Regions from separate parts of the Hymenobacter baengnokdamensis genome, predicted to be linked through region 1. Evidence: riboswitches for the same ligand, from Rfam matches in the RefSeq annotation. Region 1 holds a riboswitch; each other region holds the start of a gene.

Region 1 (5,615 bases):
GGCTCCCGGAAAACCGTGCCATCCAGGATGTTGCGAATAGTGCCGTTCGGCGACTTCCACATCTGCTTCAGGCCAAACTCCTGCACGCGTTCTTCATCGGGGGTGATGGTAGCGCACTTGATGCCCACGCCGTATTGCTTAATGGCATTGGCCGAGTCAATGGTTACCTGGTCATTGGTTTGGTCACGGTGCTCAATACCAAGGTCATAGTATTTGATGTCGAGGTCCAGGTACGGCGTAATCAGCTTGTCTTTGATAAACTTCCAGATGATGCGCGTCATCTCGTCGCCATCGAGCTCTACTACGGGGTTGGCTACTTTAATTTTAGTCATGTCCACTAAGGGCTTTTTGAGGGTTTTTACCAGGCTCCGGCCAGAGAAGAAGCCAGCCGGCCAGCCCGCACCAGTCTGGCGCGGTCATTACCGGGGTCAATATTAAGCAAGGCTTTCTGCGCATTGGCAGCCGTAGGTTGTCGCAAACGTTTGCACTGGCGAAACGCTGCTAATTATTTATAAAAACAGCCTGCTCGGCATCCTTTTCCACCAGTTTGTAGGTTGCTTGCCCCGCTACGCACGGTAGGGGAGGCGTTGCTGGCTACCCCTTGCGTTAAGCAGCAAAGCCCCCGGAAGGGAAGTTCCGAAGGCTTTGTGAATATATATAAAATTGTATGTTATGGCCCGCTTACGCCAGCACCTGAATGACAGCTTCTGAAAAGCGCTCCATCTCTTCCAGCTGCGGGCTGCATTGCAGCAAAAACAAATCGACGCCTACCGCCTCAAAAGCCGCGATACGGTCGGCCACCTGCGCCGGCGTGCCGGTGAGGCCCGAGCGCAGGCCCCGGTTCGACACCGAATAGTCTTGCAGCGACACCTGGTTTTCGAGCTGGGTGCCGGCCAGCCACTGCTGGTAGTTTTTGTAGCCTGCCGCCGAGCCCTGCACGTTCGTAATGCGGTCAAGCTCTTTCTTTACTTCCTGCTCGGTGTTTCGCACGATAGAATAGGCGGCCACCCCAAATTGCATACGCGGCAAACCCAGCTTTTCGCGGCGCTCGCTCAGGTCCTGAATGCGCCGTCCGATGGCAGCGGGGTCGTCGCCGTGCATCACGTAGCCATCGCACTGCTTGGCAATCAGATTCTTAGCCGCCTCTGATTCGCCCCCCGCGTACAAAAACGGCCGCGGCCGCGACAGCGGCTTGGGCTGAAGAATAGAATCCGTCACCTTATAAAACTTGCCTTCAAAGGTGAAGTGGTCCTGCTTCCAGAGGTTATCTACCACGTGCAGCCACTCCGCAGTACGGGCGTAGCGGTCGTCGTGCTGCTCAAAGTGCACACCATACTTTTTGGCCTCATCCTGCCACCACGACGACACAACATTGAGCGACAGGCGTCCATTGCTGATGTGGTCGATGTTGGCGGCCTGCTTGGCCAGTAAAGCCGGTGAGTGAAAGGTTGGCCGCACGGCCACCATCAGCTCAATCTTTTTGGTAACGGCCGCCAGGGCCGCCGCCGTGCTCCACGCATCCAGCGATGGGGCCTCTTCGCCCTTTATGTCGTTGAGATTCAGCTCAGCAATGAGCGAAAGGTCGTAGCCTAGCTCTTCGCTACGCTGGGCCAGCGTTTTCACATAGTCCCAGTCGGCGCGCATGTTTTCGTCTTCGACGTTGCGCAGCCACCCGCCAAACACGGGCATCCAATAACCATAACGCATAACTAGACAGCCAGGGCGGTTTCAGCGTGAGCAGATACGGCGGCCGGGGCGGCCGGTACTTGCGTTTCGAGATAGTCCACGAAACGGGCGTACGGGTCGAAGCCCACTACGTTCACGGCGTCGGCCACGAAGTTCGACAGGGCGTTGATATCATAAAACAGCACGTCGCCGGTGCGGTCATCAATCAGGTACTCTACGCCGCCCACGTCTATTTTGGCAGCAGCCACAATGCGCTCCACCGCAGCAATTACCTCGGCCGGTGGCGTAAAGGCTTCTACCTGAATACCTTTCTTAGGCGCTTCCGTCAGGCAGAAATCAGCCGACGGTGCTTCCGGAATCTGGCATATCTCGGCGGGGCACAGGTTGAAGCTCTCGCCGGTGGTGTACACCTTCATGGCGTACAGAAACTTGCCATCCAGCGTTTCTACGCGGTGAATATGGCCGCCCCGGGGCGTCACGTATTCCTGCACCAGGGCCGTCTGGTCAATACCCAGGTCAATCTGCTCTGCTGCTACAGCAGCCTCGACGCCCTCAATAGTATCGAAGCGAATGATACCCGCGCCGCTGCCGCCGATATTTACCTTCACCACAATAGGAAAGCGCAGCTCGCGGGCCGCATCAGGTACCCGGGAGGCGTGGTTTACTACCCGCGAGTTAGGGTATTTCAAGCCCAGCGACCGAAACAGCGCCAGCTGCCTGGCCTTGTTGGTTTCGATGCTGGTAGCTACCGAGCCGTTGATGATGCGTACGCCCAGCCCTTCAAGGTGCGTGGCGAAGCCTGCGGTATGAAAAATACCCTGCCCGTGCCCGCGCAGATAAGCCGATGAGCTCATCCGGTTCACAACGAGCGCGTAAGGGCTTTCGGCTTCCGTAGGGTCAAACAGATGATGGGCAGCGTCAATCTTTTCGTAGGGCAACCCCCGGCGGTCCAGCTCCGCAAACAGTGGCTTAAACCACTCGGGGTGCTCATAATAAATGCCAATCGGCTTGGAAGTAAGCGACATAACCAAGAAAAAAGTGAGAGGGAACAAAGCAAAAGCCCAATAGGCCGCGCACGCGCGGGGTTACGGCAGCAACAGCCCCGGGAAGGTCCAGGTTCGGAGCTATAATATATTAAATTTAATATATTATGCGATTAATCCGTCTGAGTAAGGTGCCGACAGTTTAACCAGTCGGCGGCCGGCAGTGTCGCGTAGCCTGCTTAATAGCCACAGCTACAACAGCCCCACGAGTGGCGGGCTAAGTTGCGAAGCGGGGCGGGGTAGGGGAGAAGGGAGCGCACGGCGTGTTGTTTTTATACTGCCGGCGCGTAGTGCGCCAGCCTTCGGTTGGCACCGTTTGGCACAAGCCAAGGTTGCCGGCGTTTCATCGAGCCTGTCTCTCCGCGCCTCGTTATAAAAACAATCCTTTCTGACAAAAGGAATTGATGCAGCAAAGGTACGAACGCGCATTCATAAGCGCTCTATGGCAGCAGGCCGTGTAGCTGGCAGAAAGCGCGTGGCTATAGGCCGCGTGGCTGGCCTCTCTGTATAGTTGTCATCGGCCCTCTACGTATCCGACGGTTCCATATGGGCCATTTCGCCCGCCTCACTTGCTGGGCAAAGCCATAGTGAATGTATAGGGCAGGCAGCCCGCTTCAACAGCAGCTACTCCACTTCCGCTATACTATATTCAGGCCTCAAATTCCAACCTTAGCGTCAATAGTAGGGAGTAGCCAGGGCGGGCTGTAGTAAAGGGTACACACGCAAAAGCCCTGCTTACGCGCTGGGGAAAGCGGGGTAAGCAGGGCTTGGGTTATAAAGTTGGCGGCGACCGACTCTCCCACCGGTGAAGGCAGTACCATAGGCGCACCGGGGCTTAACGACTCTGTTCGGAATGGGAAGAGGTGAACACCCGGGCTAAAGCCACCATTGCTGGCGTTGCCTGTCGGGTTCAGGGACAGGCAGCAATACCGTTGACATAAGGGAAAAGAGAAAGAAGTAGAAAGACTGAGTGGGCCAAGCGTAAGTTCTCGGTTCCTTAGTACCGCTCAGCTGTGCTGTTTCCAGCTTTACACCTGCGGCCTATTGACGTGGTCGTCTACCACGAACCTTTCATTGGGATGACTCATCTGGAGGTGAGTTTCGCACTTAGATGCTTTCAGCGCTTATCTGCTCCCAGCGTAGCTACCCGGCGCTGCCCCTGGCGGGACAACCGGCGCACCAGCGGCTGGTCCAACTCGGTCCTCTCGTACTAAAGTCAGGTCCTCTCAATCATCCAACGCCCACCACAGATAGGGACCGAACTGTCTCACGACGTTCTGAACCCAGCTCGCGTGCCACTTTAATCGGCGAACAGCCGAACCCTTGGGACCTTCTCCAGCCCCAGGACGTGACGAGCCGACATCGAGGTGCCAAACCTCCCCGTCGATATGAGCTCTTGGGGGAGATCAGCCTGTTATCCCCGGCGTACCTTTTATCCTTTGAGCGATGGCCCTTCCATGCGGAACCACCGGATCACTATATCCGTCTTTCGACCCTGCTCGACTAGTCAGTCTCACAGTCAAGCCCGCTTCTACTATTGCGCTCTACGTACGGTTACCAAGCGTACTGAGCGGACCTTTGAAAGCCTCCGATACTCTTTTGGAGGCGACCACCCCAGTCAAACTACCCAGCAGCCACTGTTCTCTAAGAAACCTAGAGTTAGGCAACAGGCACAGTAAGGGCGGTATTTCAACGTTGGCTCCACGAGAGCTAGCGCCCCCGCTTCGACGCCTCCCGCCTATGCTACACATACTGAACCCATCACCAATGGCAACCTATAGTAAAGGTGCACGGGGTCTTTCCGTCCCGTGGCGGGTACTCGGCATCTTCACCGAGACTACAATTTCACCGAGCTCACGGCTGAGACAGCACCCAAATCGTTACACCATTCGTGCAGGTCGGAACTTACCCGACAAGGAATTTCGCTACCTTAGGACCGTTATAGTTACGGCCGCCGTTTACTGGGGCTTCGATTCAAGCCTTCGCCTTGCGACTAAGCTCCCCTCTTAACCTTCCAGCACCGGGCAGGTGTCAGGCCTTATACGTCCGCTTACGCGTTAGCAAAGCCATGTGTTTTTGTTAAACAGTCGCTTGGGTCTTTTCACTGCGGCTTCTCTATTACTAGAGGAAGCGTCCCTTCTCCCGAAGTTACAGGACCATTTTGCCGAGTTCCTTGGCCGTGATTCACTCGAGCGCCTCAGGATACTCTCCTTGACTACCTGTGTCGGTTTGCGGTACGGGCCGAGCTAGGATACAACGTTTAGCAGCTTTTCTTGGCAGTCCTTAGGCAGACTATCCACGTGGCCCGAAGGCCGTGTGGTACTATCACCTTTCCCCTAACTGAGCGTACTTCACTACTCTGTCATTAGGTACGGGCTTTAACGAGCACTTCCGTCCGCTCGCGCTGCTTTCATTCCTGCGTCCCTGCATCACTTCCTAGTCCGGGGGCCAGAATATCAACTGGCTTGCCATCGGGTACACCTCTCGGCTCTCCCTTAGGTCCCGCCTAACCCAATTCCGATTAGCGTTGAATTGGAAACCTTAGTCTATCGGCGAATAGGTTTCGCACCTATTTTATCGTTACTCATGCCTACATGTGCTTTTCTGGACGCTCCACCATGCCCTGACAGGACGGCTTCTCCGCAACCAGAATGCTCCCCTACCACTTACACAAAGTGTAAATCCCGCGCTTCGGTGCCTAGCTTGATGCCCGCGTATTATCGATGCCCGGTCGCTCGACCAGTGAGCTGTTACGCACTCTTTAAAGGAATGGCTGCTTCCAAGCCAACCTCCTGGCTGTCAAAGCAACTGGACCTCCTTTGTTCAACTTAGCTAGAACTTAGGGACCTTAGCGGCGGGTCTGGGTTCTTTCCCTCTCGGCCGGGG
Region 2 (5,615 bases), 1.0 Mb from region 1:
CGGGCCGGCTACCCGCACCACGGCTTCGAGGGCGGCCAGGGCCACGCACATATCGCTGGGATGGGTAGCAATGCAGCTTTCGCTGGTGCCCAGAATGCCGCACACCCGGTTGTAGCCGCCAATAGCCGAGCAGCCGGTGCCGGGCTCGCGCTTGTTGCAGGGCGTGGCGAGGTCGTAGAAATAGTAGCACCGCGTGCGCTGCAACAGGTTGCCGCCATCGGTGGCCATGTTGCGCAGCTGCGGCGTGGCCCCGGCCAGAATGGCCTGGCTCAGCAGCGGGTAGCGGGCCTCTACCTCGGGGTGCCAGGCCGTTTCGGCGTTGGTGGCGAGGGCGCCCAGGCGCAGGCCACCTTCGGGGGTTTGTTCAATTTTGCCCAGCGGCAGTTTGTGCAAGCTGGTGAGGTGGGTGGGGCGGCTCACGTTTTCCTTCATCAGGTCGATGAGGTTGGTGCCGCCGCCCAGGTAGGCCGAGCTTTCGTGGCTGGCCTTATCGCGCACGGCTTCGGCAACGCCCGTGGCTTGGGTGAGGGTGAAACTATTCATAGCGCGTTGATTATTAGCTGACTGAGCTGGAGGTAGTTGGCTGAGCCGGAATCGTGACGAGGCGGCCGTTGTCCACCGTCACGCGGCCATCGTGCAGCACTTCCATCACCGCCGACAGGATATTTGGGTAAGCACCGCAGCGGCAGAGGTTGCCGCTCATCAGCTCGCGCACCTCGGCTTCAGTCTTGGCGCGGCCCTCATTTATAAGACCTTGGGCCGAGCAAATCTGGCCCGGCGTGCAGTAGCCGCACTGAAAGGCGTCGTGGTCGATAAACGCCTGTTGCAAGGGCGAGAGGTTTTCCTCGGTACCCAGCCCTTCAATAGTCTGAATGTCCGCGCCCTGATACACGGTGGCCAGGGCCAGGCACGAGTTAATACGCTTGCCTTCAACGAGAATGGTACAGGCGCCGCACTGGCCGTGGTCGCAGCCTTTCTTGGTGCCGGTGAGGTCCAGGTACTCGCGCAGGGCATCAAGCAGGGTGGTCCAAGGAGCAATTTTAATCGTGTGGTCCTGGCCGTTAACGTGCAGCGTCACGTCCTCGGCGGGCACCACGGCCGGCGGTATGCGGTCCAGCGGCTGTTGGGTGAAAGGTAAACTCATGTACTACTGAGACTAAATGAAACGAGCGATTTAAGCAGTTAAATAATACGGCTTAGCATGGGTTTGCGATGTTTTTAAAAAGTCTAAATAGGCTGGCTGCTATGAGGCTACTACCCTGGCAGGTAGCTTTATTACAAGTGAAAAGGCGAAAAAAAGAAGCTGATGCTTTTTATGAAAACCTGTTTTTTAAGCTGGTTTAGCAGGCTGAGGCTTACGGCTTCTTAGCTGGGCCGCCTACTTGCCCATGTCAGGGCTGCGCCTTTACCTTTGCGGCACGCTCCTTCACCGGAGCCCTTATCAAGAAAGGCGGAGGGACAGGCCCGACGATGCCTTAGCAACCAGTAGCGATACGAAGGTGCTAATTCCTGTTCCGAAACCCGGCCCCGGCCGGTTTCGGAAGCAGATAAGTTATAAGATGCCGGTTGCCGCCGTGGCGGTGCATGCTCTTCTGACTTGTCGGAAGGGCTTTTTTTGGCTCTTCCGGTGAGGAATATCTTGCGTTAGGGACGGGTGAGTAGGCGTGAATAATATTCACAAAATATTATATTAAACATGACCCGTACCGACCTCCACATTGGGCTTTTCGGCTTTGGCGTAGTGGGCCAGGGCCTGCACGCCGTGCTGGCCCGCACGCCCGGCCTGCGCGCCCGCATCGGCCGCATTGCCGTCAGGAGCCGCACCAAGCCGCGCCCGCTGCCCGCCGAGCTGTTCACCTTCGATAAAAACGACCTGCTGGGCGACCCGGCCCTGACGGTAATTGTGGAGCTGATAGACGACGCCGACGAAGCCTATCTGATTGTAAAAGAGGCGCTGCTGCGGGGTAAGGCCGTGGTCACGGCCAATAAGAAGATGCTGGCCGAGCACCTGCCCGAGCTCATTGCCATTCAGCAGCAAACCGGCACGCCCTTGCTCTACGAGGCGGCCGCCTGCGCCAGCCTGCCCGTTATCCGCAACCTGGAGGAATATTATGATACCGATTTGCTGGAATCGGTGGAAGGTATTATCAATGGCTCGACCAACTACATTCTCACGGCTATGCACCGCGACCGGCAGCCCTACGCCGAGGCGCTGGCCCGCGCTCAGGCGCTGGGCTTTGCTGAAAGCAACCCGGCCCTCGACGTAGAGGGGCTCGATGCCCGCAATAAGCTGGTGCTGCTGCTGGCTCACGCCTTTGGGCTGGTGGTGGCCCCTGCCGATTTGCTGGCCGTGGGTATTACGGCTATCAGTGAGCTGGCCACGGCCTATGCCCGCGAGCAGGGACTGATAATCAAGCTGGTAGCGGAGGCGCGGCGCCTGCCGGGCGGCAGACTGGCGGCGGGCGTGCTGCCCACGCTGGTGCGCCCCGGCCACGAGCTGGCGCAGGTGCACGACGAGTTCAACGGTCTCATAACCCAGAGCACATTTGCCGACCGGCAGTTTTTTCTGGGGCGGGGGGCGGGAGCTTTTCCTACCGCTTCGGCCGTGCTCAGCGACTTGTCGGCCCTTACCTATGGCTACCGCTATGGCTACAAGAAAATTCAGCAGAACGCCCACCTCGCCCTCGCGCCCGATGCGGCCGAAGTAGAGGTGCTGGTGACATTCGACGAGGCCAATGCGCCTGCCGAAGCCGACTTCTCGGCCGTGCACGAGCAGTTTCGGTCGGCGCAGCGCGGCAACTACCTAACAGGCACTATCGGCCTTGGGCAGCTGGCGCGGGCGGCGTGGCTGCGCCGGCCGGGCGTGAGCGTGGTGCGGCTGGCCGGGCCGCTGCGGGCTACTATGGCGCCATAGTAGCCCGGTTTAAAGCAGGTTGCAAGTCAGGGTACAGGTTGAGCGCGGCGGGCTGCCGGCTTTTAGCCGGCTGTCCGCTCGTTGGCTGAACAAGCGGTGTGAACGATGAGCGAACAGCCGGCCAAAAGCTGGCAGCCCACTCATACGTTAACCTGAAAGATGCGTTAAACAACTCGAATGAGACTGCCCAGCTTGCGAAGGTGCTAAAAAAGAGGGTTCGCCGGCTGGCTAAGCAGCGGCGAACCCTCCGGTAAGCGTTGAGCCTTGGGTTGCTATTCGGTCTTCACAAACTTCACCGACAGGCGCTGAGCGCCCGGCGCGGCCTGGTACACGAGCAGGTAGTTGCCGGTCGCCAGCTGGCGCACGTCGAGCTGCGTCTGGCTGGTGCCGGGCTGGGCCACTACTGTGCCAACCAGCCGGCCTTCAAAGCTATAGATAGTGAAGCTGCCCGCCGCGCCGGACTGGGCCGGGTGCGTTACCGTGATAGACTGCCCGGCCTGCGCAGGGTTGGGGTACACCTGGAGCAGGTCGCTGGCGCTGGCTTTGTGCGTGCTTAGCACCGTGGCGGCTACCAGGCCATTGAGGTAGTTTTCGAGGTTGGTATAGCCGTTGGCCGCGATAAATGCGCGGTCGGCCGGGTCGTTGGGGTTCAGGCTGTTGGCGGTTTCGTAGGCGTCGGGCATACCATCGTGGTCGGTATCGACGGGGGCCGGGGTATTGCAGTTGAGAATATCCCAGGCGCCTTTCGAGTTGGCGTAGGCTGTGCCGTGCGGGTAGCCGCCCTGCACGTCGATGATACGACCCGTGCGGTCCTTTACTTCCTGAATAATGCGGGTATCCACCGGGTCGCGGGTGGGCAGCGTGCAGCCCGCGCCCGCCAATACCGACGCATAGGCGGCAGCCGCCGTTTGAGTTGGCAGCGCATAGCTCTCAATAGCAAACGGCACCAGCACCTTCGACTGCACAGTATCGGCCATGGTGCCGCCGCTCATGGCTGCGCCATACCAGTTGTGGCTGGTTACGAAAGCCGAGTTATCGACGTAGTTGCCGCTCAGATAATACTTGCCGTAGGGGAGTATCGGGCTGCTGGTTTGCTTATAAGGATTGATAATCATCGAGCGCACCGACACGCCCGAGCTACTGCCGGGGTTGGTATTGGGGCCGTATTTATAATAGTTATTCACTATATTATAATTGCCGCCTTCCCCGCCGTTGGTGGTGTAGCTGCCCCAGTCGTAAATCACGTTGTTGACAAACTCCGCATTTTCCTGGCCTGCCGTGTAGGGCGACAGGTTGCGCGAGCCGTCGAAACGGGGGTTGCGGCCCTGCATGTGCGCCAGCAGGTTGTGGTGAAAGGAGGCGTGCCGCCCACCCCAGATGCCGCCGTAGCCGTGGTGCTCAAAATCCGTGTCGCCGGTTTCGAAGTGGTATGAGTAGTTCAGCCCCTCGCTGATGAGGTTCCATTGCAGCGTAGTATTGTCGCCCTTGTAGCAGGTAAACGACTCATCATCGCCCCAGCTAAAGGTGCAGTGGTCTACCACCAGGCCGGTAGTGCCCGAGATGGCATCGAAGGCATCTTCGTCGCCGCTGCCATTGACCATGCCCAGGTTCTGGTACTGGTCGCCGAGGCGGAAGCGCATAAAGCGCACAATCACGTTGTTGCCCTTTACATTGCTTTGCTTATCGGCTACGCAGATACCATCGCCGGGGGCAGTTTGGCCGGCCAGCGTCGTATTGGCCGGAATGCTCAGCTGCGAAACCAGGTGAATGGTGCCGCACACCCGGAACACCACCGTGCGGCTCGGATACGTGCCCGACAAAGCCTGCCGCAGGCTGCCTGCCCCCGAGTCATTGAGGTTGGTTACCTCCAGCACCGTCGTTGGCACTGCCGTGCTGCCTCGCCCGCCAGTAGTATACTTGCCGGCCCCTTCGGCCCCCGGAAACGCGGGTAGCTGCGCGGCCACTGGCCCGGCTAGCAAGCAAAGCAGGCCTAGCCCGGCGGGCCGGGAAAGGGAAGGCAAAAGACGGGAGGCGTAGCGCTGACTCATGGGCATAAAACAGATAGGAACCGGCTGCAGGCAGCCGGAAATTGGACTAAGGGAGTATAATATTAACCAGGGTCTGCCTCGAAAAAATGAGGGTTCCCGGCTTTTTTTGCGCAAACGATGCCGGTAACGTTGCCACCCGGCCAGTTGCGGGTAGTTCTCACTGCCGGCGGGGCCGTAAGCGCGGTGTAGCCGGAATTGGAATCCGGGGTGCGGGTAGTATCCTTCCGCTGGCCGGGTATATTTGGGCATGACGCCTTCTGTTTCTTTGCCCATTCCGGCCGGACTGCTCGCCTATGGCATGTCCGGCAAGCTTTTTCACGCTCCTTTCCTAAGTCTGCATCCCGGCTTCGAGCTGCGCTCGGTGGTGGAGCGTACCGAGCAGCGCATGGCGGCCGATTACCCGGCCATCAAAAGCTACCCGAGCACGCAAGCCCTGCTCGCCGACCCCAGCCTGGAGCTGGTAGTAGTAAATACGCCCAGCGACTCTCACCACGACCTGACGCGCCAGGCCCTGCTGGCCGGCAAGCATGTGCTCGTCGAAAAGCCGGTAGCTACTTCCGTGGCGCAGTGGCACGAGCTGGTGGCGCTGGCCCGGCAGCAGGGCCGGCAACTGATGGCCTACCAGAACCGCCGCTGGGACACCGACTTTGGGG
Region 3 (5,615 bases), 100 kb from region 1:
TTCCTTGGCAAAGCCGCCGCAGATAAGGTGCGGCACGGTATCTACATCAAAGCGGTTTTTGATGGCCGCGCAGATGCCCACCGTGCCCGGCCGCTTGCGCACGGCCTTGCGCTGCAACAACCCGCCCGGCCGCTCGCGCAGCACAAACTCCTCGCGGTGGTACGTGACGTCAATAAATGGCGGCTTAAACTCCATCAGCGGCTCGATATTCGCAAACAGGCTGTGGATATTTTCGCCCTTGCGCGGGGGCAGCACCTCAAAGGAAAACAGGGTTTTGCCGTTGGCACGGCGCAGGTGTTCAGTTACTTTCATACACGTAGCGCGGACTCTGCGAGTCCGCGCGTAATAACGTTCGGGTGATGACACGCGCGGACTCGCCGAGTCCGCGCTACATTAGGCCGGGTCGTAGTTCAGGTTCGGCATCAGCCAGCGCTCCAGCTCGGGCAGCGGCATTTTTTTCCGTTCGGCTATATCGGCCACCTGGTCGCGCCCGATTTTGCCGAGGCCAAAATACCGGGCGGCCGGGTGAGCGTAGTACAGGCCGCTCACGGCCGCCGTGGGGTACATGGCCAGGTTTTCGGTGAGCGTAATACCCGTCTGCTTCTCAGCGTCGAGCAAGCGGAAAAGCGTAATTTTCTCGGTATGGTCGGGGCAGCCGGGATAGCCGGGCGCCGGCCGGATGCCCCGGTACTCCTCCTTAATCAGCGCCTCGCCGCTCAGGTTCTCATTGGGCGAATACCCCCAGAACTCTTCCCGCACGCGCTGATGCAGGCGCTCGGCAAAGGCTTCGGCCAGGCGGTCGGCCAGGGCCTTTATCATGATGCTGGAGTAGTCGTCGTGGTCGGCCTCGTACTGCTCAATCAGCTTCTCGATGCCCAGGCCGGCCGTTACGGCAAAGCCGCCGAGGTAGTCGGCCCGGCCGGTTTCTTTCGGGGCTAAATAATCAGAAAATGCTATATTATGCACGCCGGGCGCCTTTTCGCCCTGCTGGCGCAGGGTAAAGAACTCGTCGCGCACCTGCTGGCGGGTATCGTCCTCGTACACCTCGATGGTATCGTAATCGACGGTGTTGGCGGGCCAGAAGCCCAGCACGGCGCGGGCCGTGAGGCTCTTGTTGGCAATGACTTCGGCCAGCATCTTCTGGGCATCGTCGAAGAGGCGGCGGGCGGCCTCGCCCAGGTTCTCATCGTCCAGAATGCGCGGGTAGCGGCCCTTCAGCTCCCAGGTATGGAAGAAGGGCGTCCAGTCGATGTAGCGGGCCAGCTCGTCGAGCGGGTAGTTATCCAGCACCTGCGTACCCAGGAAGCTGGGCCGGGTGATGGGCGCCGTTTCCCAGTCGGCCCGGAAGCCGTTTTGGCGGGCGGCTTCGATGCTGAGGTAGCTTTTCTCGCGCTGGCGGCTGGCGTGGTCTTCGCGCAGAGCCTGGTACTCGTCGCGGATGGTCTGGGTATAGGCCGCTTTGCCCGAGCCGAGCAGGCTGGCCGCCACACCTACTGAGCGCGAGGCATCGTTTACGTAAACCGCTGAGCCCGAGTAAGCGGGCGCAATCTTCACGGCCGTGTGCAGGCGCGAGGTCGTGGCCCCGCCGATGAGCAGCGGCACTTGCAGCCGGCGCTTTTCCATCTCGCGGGCCACGTACACCATCTCATCGAGCGAGGGCGTGATGAGGCCGCTCAGGCCGATAATGTCGGCCCCCTGCTTCTGGGCTTCGTCCAGAATGCGCTCCAGCGGCACCATCACGCCCAGGTCCACGATGTCGAAGTTGTTGCAGGCCAGCACCACGCCCACGATGTTCTTACCGATGTCATGCACGTCGCCTTTCACGGTGGCCAGCAGGATTTTACCGGCCGTCTGGCGCTCCTGGCCGCGCTTGTCGGCCAGCAGGTAGGGCTCGAGGTAGGCCACGGCTTTTTTCATCACGCGGGCCGATTTCACCACCTGCGGCAAAAACATCTTGCCGGCTCCGAACAGGTCGCCGACCACGTTCATGCCGGCCATCAGCGGGCCCTCAATCACATCGAGCGGGCGGGCCAGCTGCTGGCGCACCTCCTCGGTGTCCTGGTCGATAAACTCGGTGATGCCGCGCACCAGGGCGTGCTGCAGGCGCTCGGCCACGGGCAGGCTGCGCCAAGCATCGGCCACCACTTCTACTTTGCCTTTCTGCTTCACCGTTTCGGCAAAGTCCACGAGGCGCTCGGTGGCATCGGGCCGACGGTTGAGCAGCACGTCTTCGCACAGCTCCAGCAAGTCTTTCGGAATCTCGTCGTACACCGCCAGCTGGCCGGCGTTCACGATGCCCATATCGAGCCCCGCCCGGATGGCGTGGTAGAGGAAGGCCGCGTGCATGGCCTCGCGCACCACGTCGTTGCCGCGGTACGAGAAGGAGATATTACTCACACCGCCGCTGGTGCGCACGCCGGGCAGGTTCGCCTTTATCCACTTCACCGCCGCGATAAAGTCGAGCGCGTAGTTGCGGTGCTCTTCCAGGCCCGTGCCCACGGTCAGGATGTTCGGGTCGAAGATGATATCCCCGGCCGGGAAGCCTACTTCCTGGGTCAGAATATCATACGAGCGCTGGCAGATTTCAATGCGCCGCTCGTAGCTGTCGGCCTGGCCGTTTTCGTCGAAGGCCATCACCACCACGGCCGCGCCGTACTGGCGCACCAGCCGGGCGTGGTGCCGAAAGCGCTCCTCGCCCTCTTTCAAAGATATGGAATTTACTATACTCTTGCCCTGCACGCACTTCAGCCCGGCCTCAATCACGCTCCACTTCGAGGAGTCAATCATGATGGGCAGGCGGGCAATGTCGGGCTCCGAGGCGATGAGGTGCAGGAAGGTCGTCATCACGGCCTCCGAGTCGAGCATGCCCTCGTCCATGTTGATGTCGAGCACCTGCGCACCGTTTTCTACCTGGTCGCGGGCCACGGCCAGCGCCGCCTCGTAGTCGCCCGCCCGAATGAGCCGCGCAAACGCCCGCGAGCCCGTCACGTTGCAGCGCTCGCCGATGTTGACAAACAGGCTCTCGGGCGTGATGTTGAAGGGTTCGAGGCCGGCGAGGCTAAGCGACGTATGCGGATTGAGCGTCGCCCCATCCACGAGGCCATCCACCGACACTTCAACACTTTCGGAGGCCACCGTCCGCGCCGGGTACTTAGCGGCCAGCTTTTTCAGCTCGGCAATGTGCTGGGGCGTGGTGCCGCAGCAGCCGCCCACCACGTTGAGCAGGCCTTCCCTGAGGTAGTCCTCGACCAGCGCCGCAAATTCCTGGGCGCTCTCGTCGTAGCCGCCGAAGGCATTGGGCAGGCCCGCGTTGGGGTAGGCCGACACGGGCACGTCGGCCAGGCGGGCCAGCTCGCGCACGTACCCCTTCAGCTGGTCGGCGCCAAGCGCACAGTTGAGGCCCACGCTCAGCAAAGGCAAGTGCTTGATGCTGTGCCAAAAAGCCTCCACCGTTTGGCCGCTCAGGGTGCGGCCCGAGGCATCGGTGATGGTGCCCGAAATCATAACCGGCACCACCCGGCCGCCCTCGTTGAAAAACTGCTGCACCGCGAAGAGCGCGGCCTTGGCGTTGAGCGTATCGAAGATGGTTTCGATGAGCAGCGCATCGACGCCGCCTTCCACAAGGCCGCGCGCCTGCTCCAGGTAGGCGGTAGCCAGCTCGTCAAACGTCACGGCCCGGAAGCCGGGGCGATTCACATCGGGCGAGAGCGAGGCGGTGCGGTTGGTAGGGCCGATGGCGCCGGCCACGAAGCGCGGCTGCCCCGGTGTGCGGGCCGTAAACTCGTCGGCCACCTCGCGGGCCAGGCGCGCCGACTCGTAGTTCAGCTCATATACTATGTGCTCCAGGCCGTAGTCGGCCTGCGCAATGGTAGTGCCCGAGAAGGTGTTGGTTTCGACCATATCGGCCCCGGCCTCAAAATATTCGGCATGAATGGCCCGGATAATGTCGGGCCGCGTCAGGCTCAGCAGGTCGTTGTTGCCGCGCAGCGGGCGCGGATGGTCGGCAAAGCGGGCACCCCGAAAGTCTTCTTCTTCGAGCGGGTAGCGCTGAATCATGGTGCCCATGGCACCATCCAGCACGAGCAGGCGCTGGCGCATAAGCGCAGGCAGCGGAGAAACAGCGGTAGAGTCTGGGGCAACAGCGGCAGCGGCGGACATATTCTTTCTGAAAGCAAAACAGGTGCAAGCAGCTCCTATCCAGAAAGAAAGCCGCGCCGGGCGGCGCAGGTTCCGGCTGATATCTTCTCCGGCCTAAGTGACTGGCCGAACAGGAGTTGGCACCTACTCGGGGTAGGTTGCCAAGACGTCATCGGGCCTGGTCCCTCGGTCTTTCTGGATAGCAGCGACTACGAAGATAAGCACGCGGCGCGAAATGCCGACTATCGTAGTCCAGCGCGGTTTCGGCCTCCGTGCATGGCCGGGCAGTAGCGCGGGCTTTCAGTCCGCGAGTACCCCAAGCCTCCCACAGCAAAGTAGGGCCCTGTAGAGACGCATCCTTGCGTCTCGGCGTTGAACGACCAGAGCTGCGCTTTCAACAACGCCCAGACGCTGCACCCGGCTATATATTGCTCCCTGATTTGCTTTAACTCGCGGACTAAAAGTCCGCGCTACCGGAAAGCTACCAAGCAGCTACCAACCCTAAAAAAAGCGCCTCCAGTTCGGGAGGCGCTTTTCAGTCAGCTTCAATACCGGAGCTACAACTTAGGGCAGCAGCACGCCCCGGTAAATGTTGGGGTCCAGGCTCGGGATAGTTGAGCCGTAGTAATTGTTAATTACCCGAATCCACTCGTTGGCCACTACGGCGTAGCCGCGGGGCGTGGGGTGCACCCCATCGAGGGAGAAAAGGTTGCCGGTCACGAAGGCAGCCGAGTTGTTTACGGCATTGGTCGTAATACCCCGCGTGGCAATACTGGTAAAGAACGTGCTCATATCTACAACCGGCACTTTAAAGCGCAGGGCAGTTTTAGCAATAATCGTGTTGAGCTGCGCCGTGCGCGCTACTACTGCGGCAGCTTCCGTAGCATCGAGCACATACTTGCTGGGCAGGGGGTTGGCCTGCGTAGCCGAATAACCCACGCCCACTGGGAAAGGGTTAGTGGTGCTGGGCGTACCAATAACGGACTGGGCCGGCAGCGTCAACAGGTCGGCCGAGGTAGCCTCACGCACGGTGCCGGTGCCCGTGGTGATGTACAGGCTGGCGCCCGCTGCATTGGGCAGGGCCGGGTTGGCCTTGATACCGGCAATTACTGTGGCAACCGGCACCGTGGTGAAATACGGAATATTCGTCACGTTCGGGATATTCGCCACCGCACCCTTCACCGTACCAGCTTTGGTAATGGTAGAGAGAATATCGCGGTAGCCCCGCCCGAAGCTGGTGGTATCGGTCATGTTGCTGAACGGGTTGGCCGGGTCTACCACGCCGCCATTGGTGGCGTAGGTAAGCACGTCGTTATTACCCAGCCAGCAGGTGAAAAAAGTCGGATTTTTCTGCCCGATGTACGTCACGTAGTCCTTGCTGCCCCGGTCGGCCGGCGGCAGCAGGCGCTGGTAAAAGTTATTGAGGGTGCCGTAGGCCTGAGCAGCCCCGGCTATCAGGGGCACCGTAGAGGCTTTGG
Region 4 (5,615 bases), 2.2 Mb from region 1:
AAGGATAAATAGACCTGCGCCCGAACTGGGGAAGCCTTGTAAACACCCAAGCGAACGAGGGCAGCAGCTAGCCGCAGCTGGTAGTCAGCTGCAAACCCAGCCGCCACACTACCTGACTTTTAACTGCCTGAGAGCAGAATGGAATACCGGGCCGTATCACGGCGAGAAAACCCCGACTAAATACCAGTAGCAGCTATGCTGGCGCTCTGGCAAAAAACATGCCCCCTCTTACCTTAACCTACTATAAATCAGGTTATTTTTTTAGAAACCGAGGGGCTTGCCTGACTGTCATGCCATTACGGGCGCTTCGAAATTTTATTTTTCGAAATTACCCGCTGCAGATTTGACTTAAAGCGCGCATCATCGACCAGGCTCTTAGCCCGGTGCTTAGTTGCCCGGCCTTGCACGCGGGCCCGCCACAAACGCCAGGAAGCCGGCTTCAGCTCCCGGCGCATTAGCCGGATTACTTCCCCTTCGCCGAGGCCAAACTGCGCGGCTATTGCCTCAAAAGGCGTGCGGTCTTCCCACGCCATCTCAATAATGCGGTCGATATGCGGCGCTGTCAGCGGCATTTTTATAGGTAGCAAAAAAGCCGCTCCGGTAAGTTACCGAAGCGGCTTCTTTATAAGCGCGGGAGGCCGAAAAGTGTTTACGGAATAGCGGCCGGCTACTCGTTGTGGGCGGCTTGCCGGCGCAATTTGCTATGCTTGCGGCCGTAGCCGTAGTAGATGGCCAATCCAATTGCCAGCCACACAATTAGTCGCAGCCAGGTTTCCCAGGGTAATGACACCATCATGAGCACGCAGGTGGCGATGCCCAGAAGGGGCACCAGCGGCACCCACGGCGTGCGGAAGCTGCGCGGGGCATCGGGGTTGGTGCGGCGCATGATGATGACGCCCAGGCACACCATTACGAAGGCCAGCAGCGTGCCGATACTCGTCATCTCACCCACCACTGAGATAGGAACAAAGCCCGCAAACAAGCTGATAAACAAGCCTAAGAGCAGACTTGAATGCATGGGCGTGCGAAACGTGGGATGCACCCGCGAGAAGACGGGCGGCAGCAGCCCATCTTTCGACATGGAGAAAAATACCCGCGACTGCCCCAGCAAATCAACCAGAATTACCGACGTGTAGCCCACCAGAATGGCCAGAATCACGGCTGAAGTCAGCCAGGCGTAGGGGGTTTTGTCGATGGCGATGGCCACGGGCGCGGCGCTGTTTTTAAATTCGGTGTAATTGGCCAGGCCCGTGAGTACGTGTCCGAACAGCACAAACAGGACGGTACACACCAGCAGCGAGCCGATAATGCCGATGGGCATATTGCGCTGCGGATTTTTCGTTTCCTGCGCCATGGTGGCTACGATGTCGAACCCAATGAACACGAAGAAGATAACCCCGGCCCCGCGCAAGATGCCGCTCAGACCAAACTCGCCAAACTTGCCGGTGTTGGCCGGGATGTAGGGATGGTAGTTGGCGGGGTCAATGTATTTCCAGCCTAAAGCGATAAAAACCAGCACCACCGCCACCTTCAGCGCCACTACCAGCGCATTAAACCACGCCGAGCCCTTGGTGCCGCGCACCACGATAGCCGTGATAGCCAGCACGATAAACATGGCCGGAAAGTTGGCGTAGCCGTGCACCACCGAGCCGTTGGCCAGGGTAGCCGTTTCGAAGGGCGACAGCACCAGCTGGGCAGGCAGGTGCAGGCCGTATTTCCCCAGAAACTTGAGCAGGTATTGCGACCAGCTGATGGCGACCGTGGCGGCCCCCACCGAGTATTCGAGCACGAGGTCCCAGCCGATAATCCAGGCAAATAATTCGCCCATCGTGGCGTAGGAATAGGTGTAGGCCGAGCCCGCCACGGGCACCAGCGCGGCAAACTCGGCGTAGCACAGCGCCGAGAAGGCGCAGCCCACGGCCGCCACGATAAAGGAAAGCGTAACGGCCGGCCCCGCGTTGTTGGCCGCCGCAATGCCGGTGAGCGAAAACAGCCCCGCTCCGATAATAACCCCGATACCCAGGGCAATGAGGCTCACGCCGTTCAGACTGCGCTTCAGCGTACCCGTGCCCGATTCGGCGGCTTCCTGCCGCAGCAGCTCCAGAGATTTTTTCAGCATCATAACATAGCGCAAAATCTATATTTTGCGTTTAAACAGACCCGCCCGCCGCAACGCAGTCGCGCCCGGCCGGTCGTAGTCAACCCACTAAAAAGTTAAAACCGGCTTTTTGACAAGCTTACGCTTACACTACTCAACAACAACAACCGCCTGTGATGGGCCGGGCAGCGCACAGCGATACGCCAAAAGTTGAGCAGCAGGAACCAGAACGCAAAACAGAAAAGGCCACGGGCTTTTATAGGGGCGACCATAGTTTGGCCGCCGTTCGGTTGGCACCGTTCCGCCACGGGGCGGGGGTTGCCGGCGCGTCGCAGAGCCTATCTCTCAGCGCCTCGGTATAAAAACAAGCAGGGCCGTAAGCCAGACTTGACAGGGCAAAGGTAGCTACAAGTTTGGCTAATGCAGGTTCACATTGGCTGGCTCTAGGCCCGGCCGGCTGAGCCGCAGGGAGTCGAGGCCGTACCACCGGGCGGCGTCCTGGTTGTAGCGGGCGCGGGCATCCGGGCTGAGCGTTTCACCGATAATGAGCACATTCTGGGGATGAATGCCGCGTAACGGCTCCACGCTCACCTCGCGGGCACCGGCCTGCTTTGCCGCTTCGATAGCCGCCGTGCGCGCCGCTTGCTGGCGCTGCCAGGCGGGGGCATTTTCGAGTAATTCGCGCCAGGCCGCACGCTCGGTACCGCCGCCCGCCAGCAGCGCCGCATAGAGCAGCACCGGGAGCCGCAGGCGGCGCAGCAGCGGGCCAGGCCGGCGCGGCCCTTCGGCCGGCAGCGTGGCCCACCCTACCAACAGCCAGCTGGCCAACAAACTAAACCACAAAAAATTAAGCGTGCGAGCGGCCGGGTAGCCCCAGGCCGTGAAGCTCAGAAACAGCATTTGCAGCCCTAGCCCCCCGAGCACAAACAGCACGCCCTGACCTGCCGACAGCCGCAGGCCGGCGGGGCGCAGGTGCCGGTAGCGATATGCCGGTTGGGCCAGCAATACGGGCAGTACCAGCAGCGCCGTGAGTTGCCGGGGCTCGGTGAGGAAAAGCAGTGTTTGGGCCAGAGCCCGGCCGGCAACCTTGTAGAGCGGAATAGCCAGGCCGGGGTTTTCGTGCTGTAAGCGAATAGCATTGCCGGGGGCCAGCACCACTACCAGCGCGCCCGCCAGCGCCACGGCCGCCAGCCCCAGCCAGCGGCGAAGGGCCGGGTAGCTGGCGCGGCGGTAGCTAAGCCAGCAGCACCAGCCCAGAAACCAGGCCGCCAGCAGCAACGCCAGCTCGTTACTCCCTACCATGCCCAGCAGGGCCAGCGCGGCCACGGCGTACCAGGCGGCCCGCCCGGCGAAATGCGGCGCACGCCCTGCCTGCAGGGCCGCCACCGGAAACAGCATCGCCAGAATAACCGGCACCTGATACACTACGGCACTCGAAAACCAGTAGAATGCCCCGTATGGGCTGGGCATCACGTAGAGCTGCGCCAATACCAGCGCCCCCGACCAGCCGGCCGCCGCGCGCCAACTCAGGCGCTGCCGCGCCAACACCCGCAGCGCCAGGGCCTGCACCACAAGCGTAGCACCCAGCCAGCCCAAAGACAACCACTTAAACCCAGGCAGCCAGCCATACGCAAGCGGATTAAGCCGCGTGAGCAGCAGGGTGAAATAGCGGCCCGTGAAATGCATATACAGGTAGCGCTGGGCGGGCCACTGCCCCACGCGCCGCGCCAGCGCCGCGTAGTCGTAGTCGTCCCAATAAGGCTGGCTATACAGGCACAGCGCCACATAAGGCAGTAGTAATAAGGCCAGCAGCCCACCCAGCAGCCAGCGCCGCCAGGGCCACACGCGGCGCAGCAGCCGGCGCCAACTAGCAGCTTGAGGAGTCTGGGCAATAGACATTCTTTCAACGCAGGGCGTAAATCCGCTCGATTATTTCCACCACTTTCAGGCCTTCGAGCGCGTTGGTGGTGGCAAAGCTGCGCTTTTGCACGGTAGCGACCACGTTTTCAATCACCTGCACGTGGTTGGCCGCCGAGCCCTGGTACGGGCCATAGTCGTTGGATGGATTGGTCGGCGGCAGCGCGGGCATGGCGTACCCTTGCAAGTGGCAATAGTCAACTTTATCCATATACTGGCCGCCGATTCTCAGCGCCCCGCGCTCGGCTACCACCGTCAGGGAGCTTTCCAGATTGCGGTCCCACACGGCGGTGCTGTAGCTGAGCGTGCCGCTGCCGCCGCGCACAAGGTCGAAGGTGACCAGGCCGCTGTCCTCAAACTCGGTAATTCCCTGGTGCGTGAAGTCGCGGAAGCGGGCCGAAATGTTGGTAATATCACCAAACACCCAATAAAGCAAATCTACGAAGTGACTGAACTGCGTGAAAAGCGTGCCTCCATCGAGCGCCTGCGTGCCCTTCCAGCCGCCGGCCTGATAATAGCGGGCATCACGGTTCCAGAAGCAGTTGAGCTGCACCAGAAACACCTGACCCAGCCGGCCCTCTCCTACCACCTGCTTGAGCCAGGCGGCGGGCGGCGAGTAGCGGTTTTGCATCACCCCAAACACCAGGCGGCCGGTTTGCAAAGCCGTATGCACAATACTTTCGGCGTCCGTTTTATGGAGCGCAATGGGTTTTTCAACAACGACGTGCAGGCCGTGCCGGAGGGCGGCAATGGCTTGCGGGGCGTGCAGGCCATTGGGCGTAGCTACGGTGAGCACGTCGGCGGCGGGTCCGCTTTGCAGGTATTCTTGGAGTGAAGAGTAGAATGGTACGCCGGGGAATTCGGCCGCCAGACCGGCGCGCAAGTCCTCGCGCACGTCTATGAGGGCCGCTAGCACCGCTCCGTCATGGCGCGCTACTAAAGCTGCGTGCCGCCGGCCGATGTGGCCCACGCCGCAGATAACGAAGCGTACGGGAGATAGGTAGTCGCTCACAAGACTGAATCAAACATCAAAGAATGTATGCAGGCTGGCAATAATGTATTCCTGCTGATTCAGCGTCAGGCACGGATGCACGGGCAGCGACAAAGCCTGCCCGCATAAGTTCTCCGCCACCGGAAACTGACCCAGCTTATAGTACAAATAAGTATAAGCTGGCTGCTGATGCACCGGTAATGGGTAATAAACCGCACTAGCTATACTGCGCTGTTGCAGATGCACTTGCAGAGCGTCGCGGCGGTCGGCTCCAGTCATTTTAATCGTGTACTGGTGAAAAACGTGGCTACTGCGCGCGTCGCGGGCTGGTAGCTGTAGGCCGATAATACCGCCGAGCGCCGCGTCGTAGCGGGCGGCTATGGCCTGGCGGGCGGCCTGGGCGGCGGGCAGGTGCCGCAGCTTCACGCGTAGCAGGGCGGCTTGCAGGGTATCGAGGCGCGAGTTGAGGCCAATGCGCTGATGATAGTATTTCCGGCTCTGGCCGTGATTGGCCAGCTGTTTGAGTAGAGCAGCGCGGCCCGCATCGCGGGTAAGAAGCGCACCGCCATCACCCAGGCAACCCAGGTTTTTGCTCGGGAAGAAGGAGGT

Evidence for each region. Region 1 has a riboswitch for S-adenosylmethionine ahead of F6X24_RS05995 (ATP-grasp domain-containing protein). Riboswitches for the same ligand answer to the same signal wherever they lie in the genome.
Region 2: it holds a riboswitch for S-adenosylmethionine, as region 1 does, so the genes downstream of both, F6X24_RS10355 (homoserine dehydrogenase) here and F6X24_RS05995 (ATP-grasp domain-containing protein) in region 1, are expected to answer to the same signal.
Region 3: it holds a riboswitch for S-adenosylmethionine, as region 1 does, so the genes downstream of both, metH (methionine synthase) here and F6X24_RS05995 (ATP-grasp domain-containing protein) in region 1, are expected to answer to the same signal.
Region 4: it holds a riboswitch for S-adenosylmethionine, as region 1 does, so the genes downstream of both, F6X24_RS15320 (amino acid permease) here and F6X24_RS05995 (ATP-grasp domain-containing protein) in region 1, are expected to answer to the same signal.

What each region holds. Positions count from the first base shown of each region.
Region 1 is NZ_CP044285.1:1,418,786-1,424,400, forward strand. Features, by position in the region: gene F6X24_RS05985 (NADP-dependent isocitrate dehydrogenase) at 1-332, opposite strand, end outside; gene F6X24_RS05990 (LLM class flavin-dependent oxidoreductase) at 682-1,707, opposite strand; gene F6X24_RS05995 (ATP-grasp domain-containing protein) at 1,710-2,711, opposite strand; SAM riboswitch class I at 2,999-3,108, opposite strand; rRNA gene rrf (5S ribosomal RNA) at 3,508-3,619, opposite strand; rRNA gene F6X24_RS06005 (23S ribosomal RNA) at 3,707-5,615, opposite strand, start outside.
Region 2 is NZ_CP044285.1:2,430,855-2,436,469, forward strand. Features, by position in the region: gene F6X24_RS10345 (FAD binding domain-containing protein) at 1-543, opposite strand, end outside; gene F6X24_RS10350 ((2Fe-2S)-binding protein) at 557-1,144, opposite strand; SAM riboswitch class I at 1,436-1,554, shown strand; gene F6X24_RS10355 (homoserine dehydrogenase) at 1,697-2,914, shown strand; gene F6X24_RS10360 (T9SS type A sorting domain-containing protein) at 3,187-4,935, opposite strand; gene F6X24_RS10365 (Gfo/Idh/MocA family oxidoreductase) at 5,210-5,615, shown strand, end outside.
Region 3 is NZ_CP044285.1:1,318,765-1,324,379, reverse strand. Features, by position in the region: gene metF (methylenetetrahydrofolate reductase [NAD(P)H]) at 1-312, opposite strand, end outside; gene metH (methionine synthase) at 394-4,158, opposite strand; SAM riboswitch class I at 4,235-4,343, opposite strand; gene F6X24_RS05620 (SGNH/GDSL hydrolase family protein) at 4,702-5,615, opposite strand, start outside.
Region 4 is NZ_CP044285.1:3,573,183-3,578,797, forward strand. Features, by position in the region: gene F6X24_RS15315 (TIGR03643 family protein) at 297-572, opposite strand; gene F6X24_RS15320 (amino acid permease) at 668-2,119, opposite strand; SAM riboswitch class I at 2,352-2,463, opposite strand; gene F6X24_RS15325 (DUF6056 family protein) at 2,516-3,997, opposite strand; gene F6X24_RS15330 (Gfo/Idh/MocA family protein) at 4,002-5,027, opposite strand; gene F6X24_RS15335 (DegT/DnrJ/EryC1/StrS family aminotransferase) at 5,037-5,615, opposite strand, start outside.